One region of the Evansella sp. AB-rgal1 genome, then DNA from elsewhere that is predicted to be linked to it. Evidence: riboswitches for the same ligand, from Rfam matches in the RefSeq annotation. Region 1 holds a riboswitch; each other region holds the start of a gene.
The links. Region 1 has a riboswitch for cyclic di-GMP ahead of ACERII_RS12480 (diguanylate cyclase domain-containing protein). Riboswitches for the same ligand answer to the same signal wherever they lie in the genome.

Region 1 (4,672 bases):
ATTAATGGATTATTTGTCATGTTGATACCGAGTGACACTTATATGGAACCAGTTAACAATATGGCTTTATTTACTTTATCTGCAATAGTAATTAGTATCGTAGTGGTTATTATCGTAATTAGTATGTTTATGAGGACAATCACAAGGCCACTAACAGATTTACGCAGCACTATGCAGAAGGTAAGAGAAGGTAATTTACATCAATCACTATCGATTAATACAACATTGCCAGAGATTATTTCTTTACATAAAAGTTATAACGCGATGATTGGTCATCTGAGAAATGTGTTAGATGAGCTTAAAAGAACCGCTTTAAAATTAGAGGGAAATGGTAATGAATTGAGGATCTCCTCTGAGAATAGTCTTGCATCTAACAATGATTTAATTGATGCGATAGATATTGTTAAGCACGGGGCAGAACAAACTGCTAGTAACTCGGAAAGTTGTGTCATCATTTTAAAAGATATGGAAAATAACATGGGAAATATGACGACGAATATGGGGAAGGTATTTACTAGCTCCGATAAAATGACAGAGTCAGCCAAGTCTGGAGAGGAGAACATTACCGAGTTAATCTCAGTGATTAAAACATTCGAGGTAGGTTTTGACCATTTATCAAGTAACGTTAGGGAAGTGAAAAATTATTCCCTATCAATAAACAAGCTGGTTGGTTTAATTCAAGGCATAGCTGAGCAAACAAAACTGTTAGCTTTAAATGCAACTATTGAGGCTGCAAGAGCTGGCGATGCAGGTAGAGGGTTTGCAGTAGTTGCCCATGAAGTGCGTAAATTAGCAGAGCAATCATCTTCTGCAACGGATGAAATCACACAATCTATTGAAAAACTAGAAACAATCACTACAAACGCTAGTCAGGAATTTGATCAAATGCATGAACAAATACACGCAAATATAAGATTGGCAAACGATTCAAAGGTTTCCTTTGATGAGATGCTGCAAGATATATCGAAGGTAAGTAATCAATTAAAAGGAGTTCAATCTGAGTTGAATAGCGTTGTACAATCCTTGCCAATTTTAGAAAATGCATTAGGTAATCTATCTTCGGTTTCTCAAGAAACATCGGCAAGTACGGAAGAAATTCTTGCCTTAAGCGAAAACCAAGTAACCCAACTGAAAAACACAAATGACATTGGTATAAAGCTAAATGATTTATCTATTAGTCTTGCAAAAATGATGCAACGCTTTAAGTGATGAATGTTGCTACCTGTCACCACCAGAAGTTTGTTCGGTTTTATCGATCGTTTAGAAGGTTCACCTCTATAGTGAAAATTTTTGAGCAAGGAGTCCTGCGGGAAATTCCTTGCTCTTTTTTATCAAACTTCTATAGTTAAGTTCGGCTATTAATCCTTCTTTGACTAGTTCCACAGACCCGTGAAAAATCGATTTTGGCCATTTTAGAAGTTCGTGGTGATTCCCGAATTGTGGTAAATGGGTTAAGATGAGCTTCTCTACTTGGGCTTTCGTTGTTAAACGTTCTGCAAATTCTGGAGTAGAGTGTCCGCTTAGAGGGATCACTTTTGTATAGAGAGGCTTCACAGAGAAGGGTGCTGCTCCTTTCGTGAAAGGGATGAACTCGTCACGCCAATATGTATGGTTGATTGAGCCACAGGAACCGTCCCCCGGGTTGCAACATTTTACCCAAACGCAGTAGGTAAATTTATGAAAGTGCTTTTCTCTCTAGGGATAATGGACTATACTAAAAGAAACATTATAGTTTTGGCAAACTGTGTGAAAGCATAGGACGCAAAGCCACGGGTCTAAACACACAGCATGACAGCCGGGTTGCAATTATTAAACTGCTGTGAAGAAGGCAGTTTTTTTTGTGTGAAAAAGTTTTATATCAATTTTATCAAACTACTTGGTTGCATAACCAACTGATTTACAATATTTTCACTTTGATTTTCGGTGTTTCTCAAAGACAGAGTGGTTTTCTAAACATGGAATAGTGGATTATCCGAGCTACATAGAAGGTAGGTGAATGGAATGGAGTTTTTATTTTTTTGCATATTGTATTTGATTCCAGCAAGTGTATTTTTGTATATGGCGGGTATGATTTATAGTCGTAATCGTCATAGTGCTAGGCATATTACATGTAGCTTGTTGTATGTGTCCACTTCTATGTGGTTTATCGGTGTATTTGCTTCACTTGTAAATTATCCACTGTATTTTCACGAATTCAGTTTATACTGGGTGAATGGACCGATAACCATCGGAGCATTATTAGCGCTACATCTTTGGTTTCTCAATGGAGGCGTTTATAATAGAAAAAACGCAAAATACCTTAAACTTTTATTCCTTCCAGGAAGTATTTTGCTACTGACTTTTCCTATTGATTCATGGATGGTTAATGTAGAGGGGAGTACACTAGATACAACGTTTATTCCAGGACCAGGCATATATCTGTTATGGATAGTTAATTTTTCGTACTTAATCATTATCATATTTTTAACAATTATTGAAATGAATAAAGGGAATAACGCTGCTAAAATGTGGCTTAAAGGAATTTTGGCGTTTTTTTTCTGGACAAGCTTTATGTTAATTGTTTCCTTATTAATGGGAGATTCTAGTGATAATTACTTCCATTTTTTTATTCCACATGGTTCTATTTTCTGGGCAATCGCTGTCTTTTTTAGTATGTCAAAATTTGATTATTTATCGTCATATGAAAAAAGGTATCATATCTTGTTTCAAAAATCTCCTTCTGGAATTCTTATTATGGATGCACATGGCATGGTTCTTGAAGCCAGTCCACAAATCTCAAAATATCTTGGGGTGGAAAGTAAAAATGTTGTTCAATCGCCGATAATATCGTTTTTAACTGGATTAGACAAGGAAAAATTTGCTGCTAGATACAATAATGTTTTCGAAGAACAAATAAAAGTTGCAAACCTAGAACTATCTTTCGTCAACAAATTAAGAGAACGGAAAACGGTATTAATAGATTCCGATTTTATTTTAGTAGAAGGAAAAAAACTTGTATTTGTCATGTTAAAAGATATTACAGAAGCAAAAACAAGAGAAGAGAGAGTACAGTATTTGGCTTACCATGATATTCTGACTGACTTGCCAAATAGGGCTGATTTTGAAAGACAGATAACCGACCTTTTAAAGGGGGAAAATGAATTTAACCTTCTTTTACTAGACTTAAACAAATTAAAGAAGATAAACGATACGTTCGGTCATCAAACGGGAGATTATGCCATTCAACATTTTGCCTCTATTCTACAGAAAGCTATATCAGATAAACACCATGCGGCAAGATTAGGCGGGGATGAATTTGTACTATTGGTGGGTGTGGAGGAAACAGAAACGATTATCGAAGCCATTCAACAGCAGTTAGCAAAACCTCTGGAGCTTTCTTGTGAACATGAAATCTCTCTATCAGCAAGTATGGGTGTAAGTCACTATCCAACCGATGGCCAAACAATGGACCAATTATATAGCGTAGCCGATAAAAGGATGTATGTAGAGAAGCAGTGTAGGTAGGAAGCAGTGGGGACGGTTCTCGCTGCTTCCTTCGTTTTGCGAAACAAAAGAAGTGGCAAGGGAGTATATGGTGCGGTTCTTTGAGTTAGGCATAACCGAGATTTTTCCGATGAAAGGGTGAAAAGTAATGGAGATTTGGGATATATACGATAAGGATAGAAAACTTACAGGTAGAACGATGGTGCGTGGAGAATCCTTTGAAGCGGGAGACTTTCACCTTGTGGTTCATGTTTGTATTTTTAACAATAAGGGTGAAATGTTAATCCAACAACGGCAACCTTTTAAACAAGGATGGTCTAATATGTGGGATTTAACGGTAGGAGGTAGTGCCATTGCAGGAGATACAAGCCAGCAAGCGGCTGAGCGGGAAGTTTTGGAGGAGATAGGTTATATAATTAATCTTCATGGAGTAAGGCCGTCCTTTACTGTTAACTTCGAAGTTGGCTTCGATGATTATTATCTTGTTGTGGAAGATATTGATATTGGGGAACTAACCTTACAGCCGGAAGAAGTACAGCAAGTTAAGTGGGCTTCAAGGGATGAAATCATGAGGATGATAGACGAGGGGATATTCATTCCCTATCATAAGAGTCTGATAAATCTACTGTTCGACATGAGGAAGTATATGGGGCCACGTGTTCCTTAGGGTAGGAAGCAGCGGGGACGGTTCTCGCTGCTTCCTATTTGAAAAGGTAAGCAGAAAGCATAAAAATTAAAATTTTTGGACTTAGAAAATGGTCTAGCTCCAGGCGCCATTACATCGTGTCAAATAACCTGGACGATTAAAAGCAAAAAGCGATTTTAATCGTCCAGAGCATTTGGATTTCGGTGATGAGAGGGCGCTTTTTTTTATTTTCTGGGTTTTTGGGGTACAGGTGCATGTCACTACCAGAATAACAGCGTCGGTTAATGAGAGTGAAATGGCAAATAAAAGTGGTTTAAAAACCGTTTCGAGTGAAAGTTTATAAGTGCCACAACCCGAAATTTGTAGAACAGGAAGCAGTGGGAACCGTCCCCACTGCTTCCCCACTGCTTCCCACTGGTTTTAAAAAAAAGGGGTTGATATTCGTTATTTCTCATCGTATACTAGTAATTGATATTGATAATCAATATCAATTAAAACAAAACCACTAGATTAGTAGGAGGAATTATTTCATGATCAAAACTA
Region 2 (4,672 bases), on a different contig from region 1:
CAATTCAGAAGGTGATAAATGCCGAAGATTGATAGCAGCTCAAAAAGTCCGAATCGCGATTGTGGCAAATAATATAGAGAATGTCTCAAATTGGCTTAACCAGTGTGAATTAGATGTAAATGGTGAGATAAGTGATCAGAATTTATTTGATTATATCGTCTTAGTAAGAGCATATATGTTTATTGATAAAATAGATGAAGCTAAATTTTTACTTGAAAGATTAATTCCACTGGTTGAACAGAAGGGAAGTATTGGAATTCTAATTGAGGTATATAACTTAAAGTCCCTTTGCTGTTATAAAATGGAAGATTATGAGCGGGCAAAAGTGCTATGTAAGCGAAGTTTAGTTTTAGGAGAGAAGTATGGATATTATCGGATATATATAGACGAAGGTAAGGGGATGTTAGAGCTATTACAGTTTTTGGTTAATACTTATCTTCCAACAATAAAAGAGAGAGGGTTAGAATATGCAACGCAGTTAGTTAAAGGATTTCCTGGTACAAATAATAATAGGTTAGATATTACCTGTGATAAATATAAATTAACTAAAAGGGAGCGAGAGGTGCTAAGTCATCTTTGTAACGGATGTTCTAATCAGGACATCGCAACAAATCTTTTTATTAGTGTAATAACAGTTAAGGTTCATCTCAAAAATATTTATCGCAAATTAGATGTGAAAAATAGGTCTCATGCGATTGTCAAGGCGAATGAACAAAACGTGATAGAATAGAAACTAGATACAAAGGATGCAACAATATACATGTGAGCACTGATTAAGTAAGACTTTCTACTTTTTACAGTGCTCACGAATGTATCTTTATTCCATTTTCTCATTTTCAAATAATTTACTAACTTGTTCTTCTGCAAATTCTCCTACTATTGGTAGTTTATACAGTACACCGTTATATGCTTTATACATGAGAAAAACCCATAATACGAGCCAAAGTGGCATAATTAGTAGTGTTGTAAGTATCCCTATAATTGGAATAATTCCTAAAACCATACTTATGATGAAAAGTCCTCCGAAAGTAATAGTAGATTGAAGTGCATGAAATCTTATAAACTTGTTCTCTTTCTCTATAAAAACTAAGATTAATCCCGAAAGAAACGTTAATACATATGCAACAAGACCCCCAATATTCTCATCTAAGCCAGTAGATGATTTCTTTTTTTCATTAGTTGATACTTTTTCCGTTGAAGTGGTTTTATTCGTTTCTGTATCCATGAAAAACCTCCTGAAGTATTTTTTATATTGTCATCGTAGCAAACAGGAAGACCGAAGCATATTATCCGAAAGTATAAATTTTTTGTAAAAATGGAAAAAACAATTTGAATAATTCACAAAATGAGCCCATAATAGAGATATTAAAATGGTAATTAATACAATTCCCACTAGGGGTTTGGTTAGGACAATAGATGTTTGGAGTAGCGTTTTTTCTATAGACAATTAGATTGTAAGTAAGGAGGAAAAGTTGTGGTCAAAGTATTAATTGTGGAGGATGACCCAGATATTCGTGAACTAACATCCCTTTACTTACGTAAAAAAGGCTTTGATGTGTTTACTGCCGCGAATGGGTACTCAGCTTTGACAATTGTAAATGATAACTTACCCGAAATAATTTTATTAGATATTTTGTTGCCCGGAATGGAAGGGTATGAATTATGCAAGAAAATAAGAAATATTACAAATGTTCCAATCCTTTTCTTAAGTTGCAAAAGAGAAGCTTGTGATAAAATAAAAGGTTTTGAAGTTGGTGCGGATGATTATATCACAAAGCCTTTTGATCTTGCGGAGTTAGAAGCGAGAATAAAGGTTCATTTACGAAGGTCACCAAATGTTTCAAATCCAAAAGGAAAGATATTTACATGCGAACATTTAGAAATAAACTTGGACAGCTGTGATGTTATTGTTGATGGTAAAGTAATTTCATTGTATAAAAAGGAATTACAGCTACTGATACTTCTAGTGGAAAATCCCAATCAAGTTTTTAGTGCCGAGCAGTTGTACAATCAAATCTGGGGAATAGATAGCTTAGGAGATTTAAAAACTGTGATGGTACATATAAGTAATTTGCGCCGAAAAATAGAGAAAGATCCTACCAAGCCAAAGTTTATTCGCACTGTTAGAGGGTTTGGGTATAAGTTTACTACACCGATAAAAAAATGATAATATATATATTAATGTCGACAAGTGCAATGAATTGTTAGTAAATTCTAAATTTTTTACCCAGTTTTAACCTTTGGTGCGTATAGTATATGTAGATGTGTCTTGTATAATGTCGGTACTTGTTGGACGCTTATTGAAGGGTGGTGGAGAGAGTTACGTAATTTTTTGTGGTTTGGTTTGTTGTTTCGACGTTGGTGTTTATCTTGAGTACATGAAGGGCTCCTTCTAGATAAGGGCAAATCTATTGAAAAGTAGAGGCGCAAAGCTTAGGGTCTAAGGGCTAATGCATTGCCTATGATAGCCGAGTTACCTAGCAAGGTACAATGCTGAAGGGAGACTATGGGGAATGGAAAAAGTAAAAGAAAAGCCATTAGTTCTAGACAAGGAATGGGTTTTGCTATTAGAAGAAGCTAGGAAACTTGGGGTTACTCCTAGAGACGTTCGGATGTTTTTATTGAGATCGAAAAATGGGCAATAATACATCTACATAAAATTACAATATAAGCTGTCATGTAAGGGGCCTTACATGACAGTTTTGTGGTTCAATCCTTTTTGGATATATCCTGAACTAGCTGATCTAATCTTTCCATCATATTTTTAAGGGAGGTAGTAGTTTCATTGAAGTTTTCTAACATAGCCAATTGTTGTTCTGAAGAAGCAGATATATTCTCGGTACTTTTTTGATAGTCTTGAGATACAGTAGTCATTGAATTGATAGAATGCTTTACTGCATCTACTTTACCAACAATTGATTGTGATTTTTCATAGGTGTTGTTTACGTCTTCATACACTTTTTTTGAATCTTGTACAATCTTTTCAAATAATTGTCTTGTCATTGAAACTTGATCCAATCCTAATTCTACTTGTTTATTTGTCTCTTGCATAACTCCATCTGCTTCTTTCGTATCCACTAATAAATCCTTGATTATATGAGATACTTGGTTTGCGTATTTACTTGATTGATCGGCAAGTTTCCTTACTTCATCTGCAACAATTGCGAATCCTCTTCCAGATTCTCCTGCACGTGCTGCTTCAATTGCTGCATTTAATGCTAGCAAATTTGTCTGCTCTGCAATATCAGACATATACACTAAAGTTTGCTCAATTTCAGAAGATCGTTCTTGAAGGTGTTTGATTACATCATTCATTTGTTCTACGGCTTTTGAAATACTTACCATTTGATCTTCTGTATTATTCATACTGGTTTGTCCTGTCTGAGCAACGGCAAGGGTATGCATCGACGACTCTTTTGTTTCGTTTGATTGTTTAGATATACTAATCATATCCTGCGATACTTCTTCCATTGCTTGATGACTTGACTTTGCATGATGTAATTGATCGTATGCTCCTTGTGCAATGGTTTGAATAGCCTCAGAAATTTCTCCAGTTGCTGCCGCTGATTCCTTTGAACCTTGTTCTAAATGATTTGCACTAATGAGAACTTCTTTGGAAGTAGTGGATAAGTGATCAATAATATCTTTTAATACACTTCGTTGGCTTGTTTCTCGTATTTCTACTTCAGATCTATAGCTTGTTTGTGCTGCTATTTGAACGATGATCACAGCGCTCGTAATAAGCAAGAATACAGCATGAATCATTAGGAGTACAAATGAATACTCACTCGTTCCAGCGATTAATTCTGGTGCTAAAAAATATCCCCCCACATGTTGAACGGCAAAAATAATCGTGCTCGCTACGATTAAACGTATACTCTGAAAAAAGGCTAATGCAGCTAGTACCATAAAAATAGAAAAATGATATTCTACTAAGCCGTCACCTACAGCAATAATGGATATACTTCCGAATGTTAGTCCTAGCATTAACACCGGTGGTAAATAAGGATGCTCTTTGTTTTTCGTATATATGAGTAAAGCTAATAATAAAAGTAGGATAGGAATACTAAAGAAAATGTAAAATAAAATTGGCGTTATGGAGCTTTCTGTGAAATGAGCGTGATGAGAAGTTTGGATTACTTCATCTAGGAAGTGAAATTGATGGTGTAGAAAATAAATGATAATAGATAAAAGTGCAACGAAACCAGTGAAACACAGCATAAGTAGATTTTTTCTTTGCTCCATGTGGACCTCCTGAGGCAATGCCATGATAGATAGTATTGTTAGTATATCTCACATGAGAGTATTTGAGAATGGTACCATTCTACAGTGTTTTGCTATGTGGAAAAAAGTTAGTGTGGAATGGTGCATTGAAATTTTGTCCAATCCTTGTTTAAATAGGGGGAGTGAGGTGAAGATCTGTTATGGAAGAAAAGAGTAGAAATAAGAGTAAATTTCAATCGTTTACACTACTAGGAATGGGAATTCTATTATTAGTTGTATTTAGTGCGATAAATTTATTCGGTCTATATCCTAATAACTATAGTTACGAAGAAACGAAGGAACAGTTTATTGTATATGAAGGAGTAGTTCCCACAATCTATACTGTCGAACAAAGTGAAGTAGATGAATTGTCTAAGGTTCTAGCGATACATGGGATAAATTCTCTAAA
Region 3 (4,672 bases), on a different contig from region 1:
AATAAAATAAAGAGTGGTAAAAAGAAAAGAAGGACCTTATCAGGAATGAGCATGGTTGATAAATCAGATACAGTGATAATAATTAATAATGATATAAGCGCAAGTGCGATTGGCAATTCCTTTGACCATCCCACCAGTAATGGCGAAATCGTAAAAAGACATGCAGTTAACGCTTCATAAAATGGATAAACAGGAGATATTTTCGTTGCACAATTACGACAGCGACCCTTTTGAAGGAAAAAAGAAAGGATTGGAATTAATTCCATCCATGTTAGGTTCTTATTACAAGCAGGACAATGGGAACCAGGGGAAACGATTGATTCCCCTGCTGGCACCCGTAAGCCTACAACATTATAGAAGGAGCCCAGAATGGCACCTAGGATGAAAAGATAGATGTGAAGTGTAAGTTCCATGTTTGGTGGGCTCCTTTATTTTCGACTTTAAAAAAACTATCTACTTACTACATCTCCTCTAACAAGTTCTCCTTGTTTAACACCCTCAATTTTTCGCTCTTTTCCAATTAGAGTAACTGTATAAACTGTAACATCATTTTCAACTTCAACTTCTACTTTACTTGCACTCCAATTGTATCCGTCACCAGCTGTTCCTTCAGTCACTGGTGCTGAATTTCCAGTTTCTTTTGTATCAGGATCTTCCATTGGTTCTAGGTAGCCTCCAGCAATTAATTCTTCTAACTTAATTTCTGTTTTGTTCGGATCACTTGTTAACATAATTCTTGCTGAGCTGATCATCTGTTGAGCATTCCCCACATGCGCATCCTTCTTCGCATTATCAATCAACCCACCAATACTAGGTATCGCTATCGCTGCAATAATACCCAAAATTACTACAACTACTAGTAACTCAATTAACGTTAAACCTTTTTGATTCTTAAGCATTCTTTTTAACATACTATCCCTCTCCTTTTAAAGAAGTTTTTTATAATGTATTAATAAGGCCGGTTGCACTACTCGCTCCCAATGATCCAAGTGCCCAAATGAAGATCATTATTCATCGCACCTCTCAATAATCAAAAAATTAAATTTCTGAGTAAATTTGAAACATAGGTACAATAATCGAAATAACAATTACTCCTACTACGGACGCAAGAATGACAATTAATAATGGTTCAATGAGTGCTTTTAAACGGTCTGTTGCATACTCTACTTCTTTTTCATAAAAGTCTGCAACTTTCCCAAGCATTTGGTCTAACGAACCAGTTTCTTCCCCAATGCTAATCATGTGAACCACAAGTGGCGGGAACACCCAGTTATCCTTCATAGGCTCTGTTAGTCGTTTCCCTTCCTCCAATGCATTTCGAGATTGTTTCAAAGTGTGAGCAATTACTTCATTGCCTATTACCTTTTCCACTATTTTTATAGATTGTAAGATGGGTACAGAGCTTGAAAACAAAGAACTTAGTGTCCTACTCATTCTAGCTAATGCAGCCTTTTGTAACAACTGACCAAATATAGGTAATTTCAATAAGAAGTAATCAAGATAATATTTGGAATCTGCATTCTTTTGAATCATCCATATTCCAATGCTTAATAGCAATACTCCAATTAATAGTAACCACCACAAACTGGAAACAATATTACTCACTGTTAATACAAACACTGTTATCGCAGGTAATTCTCCTCCTAAGTCAGATAACATAGCTGCAAACATAGGAACAACGGAGGTTAACAGAAAGATAACAACTAGTACTGCCACTATCGCTATAACAATAGGATAAGCTAAAGCAGATTTTACTTTTTGCTTCGTTTCGTGTTGTTTTTCAAACTGCAGAGCTAGTTGATCTAGTGACTCTTCAAGTGAACCACTAGCTTCTCCAGCACGAACCATATTGATAAAAATAGGAGGAAAAACCTTCTTCTGTTTGCTTGCGGCTTCAGAGAAAGCATTTCCAGATAATAAATCTTCCTCAATATTCTCTAACGCTCTCATGAGTGCTTTACTGCTCGTCTGTTTGGACAATATTGCTGTAGAGTCAACGATTGAGACACCAGATTTCAGTAGAGTAGCAAATTGCCGTAAAAACAACACAAAATCCTGCAGTTTTACAGGGTTTCCTATAATTATTTCTTTATTTAAAAAGTTTGGCTCTATCTCATCAAGGGTAGCCTGTGCAATACCTTGGTTTCTAAGTTTTTGGATTACTTGCTTTCTTGATTGTCCAGAAATGGTGCCTTCTTTTTTCTCCCCTATTTTAGAGCGACCCTTGTAGCGATATTGTGGCAATTCCTTCACCTACCTCTCTTTTAAATAGTGTCTCGCTTCGTCGTAATCTATGGCCTTTGCTTGAAGTAATTGGCGTACACTCATTTCAAGTGTATGCATTCCCTCTGCTTTACTAGTTTGAAGAACATTTTCGATTTGGTGTATTTTTTCATTTCGAATCAAGTTCGAAACAGCATAATTGTTTATAAGAATTTCTGTTGCAGCCTTTCTTCCTTGTCTATCTACTGTTGTTAACAGTCTTTGTGAAATCACCGCTGTTAATACGGATGCAAGCTGAATTCTTATCTGTGCTTGCTGACTAGGTTGAAAGACGTCAATGATCCGATCAATCGTTGCCGCTGCGCTTGAAGTGTGCAATGTACCTAACACTAAATGCCCTGTTTCAGCAGCAGTAATAGCAGTAGCAATCGTATCTAAATCCCGCATCTCTCCAACTAAGATAACATCAGGGTCTTGTCGTAACGCAGAACGTAATCCAGTTCCAAAGCTTTTCGTATCAGATCCAATTTCACGTTGATCAATAATACAATTTCGATGTTTGTGCAAGTATTCAATTGGATCCTCTAATGTGATAATATGCCTTTTTACAGAATCATTCATATGCTTAATCATTGCCGCAAGGGTTGTTGATTTACCACTTCCCGTAGGCCCAGTTACTAAAACTAACCCTTGTTTTTTTTCAGATATTGTCCTCAATATACTTGGCATCTGTAGATCATCAAGAGTAGGAATAACCATTTGAATAACTCGTATTGCCATACTTAAATGTGATCTTTGATAATATGCATTTAAACGAAAGCGAGAAACGCCAGGAATTCCATAGGAAAAGTCAATTTCTCTATTTTCTTCTAACTGTTCCTTTAAGGAAGCAGGAAGAACCTCGTCTACCATTTCGTTTATGTCATTAGGCGTTAATGTTGGCTGATCTAATGTTACAAGCTCACCGTGAATTCGTAATACGGGAGGTTTACCAATTGTTAAATGAATATCTGATGCCTCTAAATGAATCGCATCAGATAATAATGTAATGACACTTCTACCCATACACCATACACCTACTTATCTGTTGCTACACGTAAGACTTCTTCTGTAGTGGTTAATCCTTGCTTCACTTTACCAAGTCCATCATCAATCAAAAAAGACATTCCATTTTGTTTCGCGTATTCCTTTAGAGATTGACTTGATTTATCATTCATTATCATTTGTTTCATATGATCATCTAAAACAAGCATTTCATGTATAGCAATGCGATCCCGATAACCAGTCATATTACAAGTTGGACAACCTTCTCCTCGATATACTTTTTCAATGGATAAACCCCTACGAGAAAAAATCGCTTCTTCTCTGACCGTAGGCTGTTGTTCTTTTTTACAATCCCGGCAGATTCTTCTCACTAAACGTTGAGAGATAATCCCTGATAAAGATGCTGCTATTAAGAAGGGCTCTATTTTCATATCTACTAACCTATTGATGGTGCTTATCGAATCGTTCGTATGAATTGTACTTAAAACTAGATGTCCTGTTAAGGAAGCTCGAACTGCAATTTCCGCTGTTTCCGAATCCCGAATTTCTCCAACCATGATAATATCTGGATCCTGTCGGAGGATAGATCGTAATCCATTAGCAAAAGACATTCCAACCTTAGTATTTACTTGAATTTGGTTTATCCCTTCTAGTTGATATTCCACTGGATCTTCTACTGTTATAATGTTCACCTTATCTGAATTTAAACGATTTAAACCTGCATAAAGGGTAGATGACTTTCCTGATCCGGTTGGTCCAGTAATTAAAATAATACCCGTGGGCTGTTCTAACAGAGTTACAAGATGGTCATAATGCTTAGGACTAAAATTCAGCTTATCTAACTCTGTTAAGGAATTTCCTAAATCAAGAATACGCATTACCACTTTTTCCCCATAGACAGTCGGCAATGTAGAAATACGCAAATCGATCGGGTGAAAATCGATATTTACTTTTATGCGCCCATCTTGGGGTGTTCTCGTCTCTGTGATATCAAGATTCCCCATTATTTTAATTCTTGCAATAAGCATATTCTGCATATGCTTTGGCAACGTTCTTTCTGTCTTTAACACTCCGTCAATTCGATATCGTACAAGTACTTTATTCTCCTGCGTGTCGATATGAATATCACTAGCTCGCTCTTGAACAGCACGAATCAACAGCTGGTTTACTAGCTTTACCATTGGAGAATCATTTCCACTCACTGAATCTATTTCCGCTTCCTCTTGATTAGGTAGTTCTTCAAACAGCTCTTCTACTGCATTTTCAAGTTCATAATACTTGTGGATTGCCTTTACGATTTCATCTTTCGTAGCAATTGCAACTTCAACCTGAAAACCGGTAGATAATCTAATATCATCTATAGCAAAGTAATCCATAGGGTCTGCCATAGCAATAAAAAGTTTAT
Region 4 (4,672 bases), 130 kb from region 1:
TAATTAGGGGAGTCTTAGTAGTTATCGTCGCATCCCCTTTCACAAATTTCACTTTCTTTTCGTCAGCATGAATTAGAAATCCCACGTTCTCGCCTTCTTTCGTAGAACTTGTAAACTCTCCATATCGATCAATCTTCGTAATGACTGTTTGGTGGGATGTACCACTCGGGGATCGTAAATTGATAGAATCGCCTACATGAAAGGATCCCCGTTCCACATCGGCTAGAATAATGATTCCCATGTTTGGAATCGTGATGTAGTCCGTACATATTGCATAGTTTTCAGGCAGATCAGGTGTTTCTTTTGTGATTAAAGAATGTACGAACTCCATTTCCTCGTCAATGAGACTTACCATGTATTTTTTGAAAGGGAGGTTGTGCGCATGTTGTTCCACAACAACGTCCTTCCGGATATTCAACAGCTGGAGCATCTGCGTTTTATACATTGCCAGGATGTCTTCGAAGTGGATGTCTAGCTGATTTTCCTTTGCTAGTGTTATGTAAAAATTGAAGTTGGAGTAATCATCTTTTGTTATCAGGGTATGATCCAGTTGTGTGAAATAGTTGTTCCAATGTTTTTTACCGGTTTCTAAATTCTTCACTTTTGTATCTCGCCACAGAAGGCAGCCTATTTTTGCGTGACAGAGGTTGCTCCCTCTTTTTGCCCCCATTTTGTAAAACTCGAGTGCCTTTTCAGCATCTTGCTGGACTCCATCTCCGTATTCGAACATTCGACCTAAATACACGAAGGCGGGGAGTACTCCTTGCTGACTTGCTTCATGGAAAAACTCTTTCGCCTTCTCATAATCTTGTGGAATTTGGCCACGTCCATAATAATAGTTGCATGCGTTGTCGAAAAGGTCGTAAGCGGCGACTGGGATTTCCTTGGTTGGATTTGCTAACTGGGGTAAGGGCTCCATCTTTACTCTTTGAATGCACTCGATGGCTTCATACGGAGCGACTTGGAAAACATTACTGTATTCTGTTTGTCGCGATTTGTGGAGCAAATCATGAATACGTTGTTCTGCACCTTCAATAGAATCCTCAAAATACTCTCTATATAGTAGGGAGTTTTTTTCATTTTCAGGAAAAAGCTCCGTAGGGTCTTGATTTGTTTTTTTTATTGTAATGCGGCCGTCTGTTGCACTATCCATCACAGCATATATGTATCCTGCACTCATTGAAATTTCCTCCCCATATCTAATTGCTAATGTAATGGTAACAAAGTAAGGTGGGCTGTGGAAAGGGAGAAGGCTTCCCCCTCCTTACATGCTACCATTTTCTGTGATTGTTAGATAAGTAGTGTATTTTGTAAGTTTATGGGCTGTAATTGTTAGATAATGAGTTCCAATTGTTAGAGAAAGGTCTTCAATTGTTAGTATTGTAAATTGACTGGAAAAACGGAGCCTGGTTTTTATGAAAAAGGGTAATTAATTCTCGTGTTTTGATAAAAGACTAGGGTGTTTACGTCCAAAATCGATCTAATATACCTAAGTTTTTGAGCTGTTTTTGTAGAAATAAAGGGAAATATGGGGAATATAGACGATACCACCAACTGTTGTATTAGCGTATAGTTGTACTATATGGTGAACGAAGTGTTCCCATTTGAAAAAGGCAAATCTATCGAAAGGTAGAGACGCAAAGTTACAGACCTAAAGGTGGCAATCGACACTGAGTTTTCAGTGTAACTGTTGTACCTATTGGTGGCTGTGCTGCTGAAGAATGGAGAAAATCTTGGGAATTTGATTGGATTTTTGCTGTTCTTCCTGATCATTATTTGAATTGGGAGGTTTTTTTATGTGGAGAGGCGTGTTATTTGAAAGTCGTTTGCGTCAAGTTTTTATGACAAGTGCATTAGCGTTGTTGCTGCTGGTGATGTTTGGTTTTGGACAAGTGTATGCAGATGAGGGTGAGCAGCCTGCGGATGATTTACTTGTAGAAGAGGTACTTGGTGTAGAACCATTAGGTGAGGTGGCAACAGAGAAACTTGATGAGGAGGTTTTGGAAGAGACGGTGGATGAAGTGGAGGGGCCATCCCTTCTACCAGGAGACTTTTTCTATTTTTTCAAAAAAGTAATAGAGCAAGTTCAGTTGGCATTTACGTTTGATAGCGTAGATGAAGCGGAATTGCTACTGGCATTTGCTTATGAACGAATTGTTGAGGCGGAGGTTTTATTTGCTCAAGGGAAAGAGGATTTAGCTAGCGAAACGCTTCAAAGGGCGATTGACCAGCAAGAGTTGGCGCTGGAAAAATATGAAGAAGTAGATGAAATAGATGTTGTTATTGAGGACGAGGTTGCAGGTACGGAGAATGAGGAGACGGATAGCGTCGAGGGTGAAAAGGTTGATCTGGTAACGGACGGTTCAGAAAATGCGGAAGTTGTGGAGGAAGATGTTTCTGATGGAGAGGAATTGGTTGATGTAACGGAGGATGAAGAGTTAGAGGAAGAGTTGACTTTGGATTCTGTTCGCGAAGTTCTTGAAGCTAAGTTTTCTGCGAATCTTCTAGCACTGCAAGCTGCATTGGAGAAGGTGCAGAACCCTCAAGCGAAGGAGTCGCTACAAAAAAATGTTGTTAAGGCACAAGCGCGATTAGAAAAGAAGATTCTTAAAAAGTTGGCAAAACTGGAAGAAGAAGCTATTGAAGTTGTAGCTGAGGATAGCGATGAAGTGGAATTAGGGGAAGATGGTAGTGAAGAGGGAGACTCTGACATCCAGTTAGTTGACGCTACAGAAGAGGATGATCCTTTAGAGGATGCCGACTCGGAACAAGGTGAGCTTGAAGTAGCGTTTGTTACTAATAGCTTACTAGATGTGGGTACGGAGGAAGAGGTTGTACAATCCACTATAACTGTTGATGAAGAAGTGGTTGTGACAGAGGATGTAAAGCAAGAAGAAGTAAGTCGTGAAGATGAAGTAGCTCGTCAACAAGAGGAAGTAGAAAAGCGTCAACTACAGGAAGCGGATAAACGTCAAGAGGAAGCAAAGATGAGACAAGAAGAGGCGAAAAAGCAACAAGAGGAAGCTAAGAAAAGACAGGAAGCAGAGAAGCTGAAGCGTGAGGAAGAAAGAGCGCAGCGGGAATTAGAACGAGAGCAAGCAAAAGCCGAGCGTGAAGAAGCGAAACAACAAAAAACAGAAGAAAAAGGGAAGAAGCCCCAAAGCAACAATGGTAAAGCGGAGAACCAGAAGCGCGGCGGTAGAGAGTAGTTATATCTGCTTTTTAAGTTGTGGGTGGTAGGACAACAGGGAATTTTCAATAAAGGGCCCTTAAACTACAAAAGAGCGCTTATATCTATGGATATAAGTGCTCTTTCATTGTGAATCTCTTCTTTCTTTACATGACATTTTTATTTACTAAGCTAAGCTGCATTGTATAGGATACATATTTATTGTGGTGCAGGGAACATTTTTCCATAAGTTTCATGGTTTCTTCCTGACAATTTGTTTGCTCTGCGTTTCTTAAATAAAGGTTTGCTTTATGGTTATGCCAAATTCGTAAAACAGAGTAATAGAATTTTTTTATCATAAGCTTTAAGCCCCCTTATTTTATGGCTGTTTTTACCATTGTAAGCGGTCACTCTCGTTTTTAGAAGTGTACAAAGTAATAGTACTTTTATATATACCCGATTTATGAAATAGGAAACACTGGGGACGGTTCTCGTGCTTCTATTTATAATAATTTTAATTAACTTAGAAATAAGGGGTACTTAGTTATTTAATATTTACTTGGAATAAAGTGAGTTTTTTCTGGGGGATTGTTGCTATAAAAGGAATGTTAATTCGAATAGATGGTGACGAGACTGTTGGCAAAAAAGCAAGCCATGCATACGCAGAGTAGGAAGAGAAATCCTGTTCGATGAAGATATTGAAATATAACTTCATCGAGGCTTCCCAATCAACAAGAAAAGAGCACTAAAGTTCCAGTGCTCTTTTCCTTTTAGCAATTTTGTTGTGTCTAGGTTGTTATAATACGTTTTCTCTAAGTTGTCTGATGTTAATTCTTTGTTGTGTTGTGTACTCTAAGTTGTCTGATGTGTGATTCTAAGCTGATCTATATTGTCTTTCTATGCTGCCTCGGTAGCTTTAGCAAATTTCCCTTTGAAAACTACTGTGTTGATATAAGGTAATACGTAGCGGTCTCCACCAAATTTACCAGCGTTGTAGCCAGCTGCTAGGATAAAGATTGTTAATAACACCATCCATGGGTTTGTAGAAACTGTTCCTGCAAACATGAAAGCAAAGTTCATCATAATTCCGAAGAATGCTGCCGCTGTTGTTAATACTCCAAGAATCAAGCCAATTCCAACTAGTAACTCTCCCCAAGCAACCATAAAGCTAAATAATCCTGCATTTGGAAGTGCGAAAGTTTCGATAAACGCGTGATATGTTGGGTAGGTGTTCATTACTGTTTCGTTAGCAACTACTCCGTTTAAATATCCAGCAGCACTAAAATCACCAGTTACTTTACCCCAACCTGCAGTCATCCAAGACCATCCAAGATAAATACGTAATAACGTTAAAGCTCCAGCAGCGTATACATTGTTTCTTAAGAAATTCATAAACATAATAAGTTCCTCCTCTATAGGGTTCGTTTTATTGGAAGACTGTCTGTGATCAATCCATATATATTAGAAATAGATAATGGCTTCTTTTGTTAAAACTCTTCTGAG

Region 2: another riboswitch for cyclic di-GMP. It lies ahead of ACERII_RS14670 (anti-repressor SinI family protein); the one in region 1 lies ahead of ACERII_RS12480 (diguanylate cyclase domain-containing protein).
Region 3: another riboswitch for cyclic di-GMP. It lies ahead of ACERII_RS01400 (prepilin-type N-terminal cleavage/methylation domain-containing protein); the one in region 1 lies ahead of ACERII_RS12480 (diguanylate cyclase domain-containing protein).
Region 4: another riboswitch for cyclic di-GMP. It lies ahead of ACERII_RS12995 (DUF5667 domain-containing protein); the one in region 1 lies ahead of ACERII_RS12480 (diguanylate cyclase domain-containing protein).

The regions. Positions count from the first base shown of each region.
Region 1 covers NZ_JBGUAU010000013.1:25,804-30,475, forward strand. Annotated here, with positions in the region: gene ACERII_RS12475 (methyl-accepting chemotaxis protein) at 1-1,209, shown strand, start outside; cyclic di-GMP riboswitch class I at 1,727-1,808, shown strand; gene ACERII_RS12480 (diguanylate cyclase domain-containing protein) at 2,002-3,504, shown strand; gene ACERII_RS12485 (NUDIX hydrolase) at 3,632-4,150, shown strand; gene ACERII_RS12490 (ABC transporter substrate-binding protein) at 4,660-4,672, shown strand, end outside.
Region 2 covers NZ_JBGUAU010000016.1:53,018-57,689, forward strand. Annotated here, with positions in the region: gene ACERII_RS14655 (winged helix-turn-helix domain-containing protein) at 1-730, shown strand, start outside; gene ACERII_RS14660 (DUF4870 domain-containing protein) at 818-1,225, opposite strand; gene ACERII_RS14665 (response regulator transcription factor) at 1,475-2,167, shown strand; cyclic di-GMP riboswitch class I at 2,392-2,481, shown strand; gene ACERII_RS14670 (anti-repressor SinI family protein) at 2,514-2,645, shown strand; gene ACERII_RS14675 (methyl-accepting chemotaxis protein) at 2,710-4,245, opposite strand; gene ACERII_RS14680 (hypothetical protein) at 4,425-4,672, shown strand, end outside.
Region 3 covers NZ_JBGUAU010000001.1:252,826-257,497, forward strand. Annotated here, with positions in the region: gene ACERII_RS01395 (prepilin peptidase) at 1-413, opposite strand, end outside; gene ACERII_RS01400 (prepilin-type N-terminal cleavage/methylation domain-containing protein) at 450-911, opposite strand; cyclic di-GMP riboswitch class II at 949-1,031, opposite strand; gene ACERII_RS01405 (type II secretion system F family protein) at 1,039-2,244, opposite strand; gene ACERII_RS01410 (type IV pilus twitching motility protein PilT) at 2,254-3,288, opposite strand; gene ACERII_RS01415 (GspE/PulE family protein) at 3,300-4,672, opposite strand, start outside.
Region 4 covers NZ_JBGUAU010000013.1:158,590-163,261, forward strand. Annotated here, with positions in the region: gene ACERII_RS12990 (hypothetical protein) at 1-1,180, opposite strand, end outside; cyclic di-GMP riboswitch class I at 1,603-1,716, shown strand; gene ACERII_RS12995 (DUF5667 domain-containing protein) at 1,797-3,209, shown strand; gene ACERII_RS13000 (hypothetical protein) at 3,337-3,528, opposite strand; gene ACERII_RS13005 (DoxX family protein) at 4,067-4,567, opposite strand.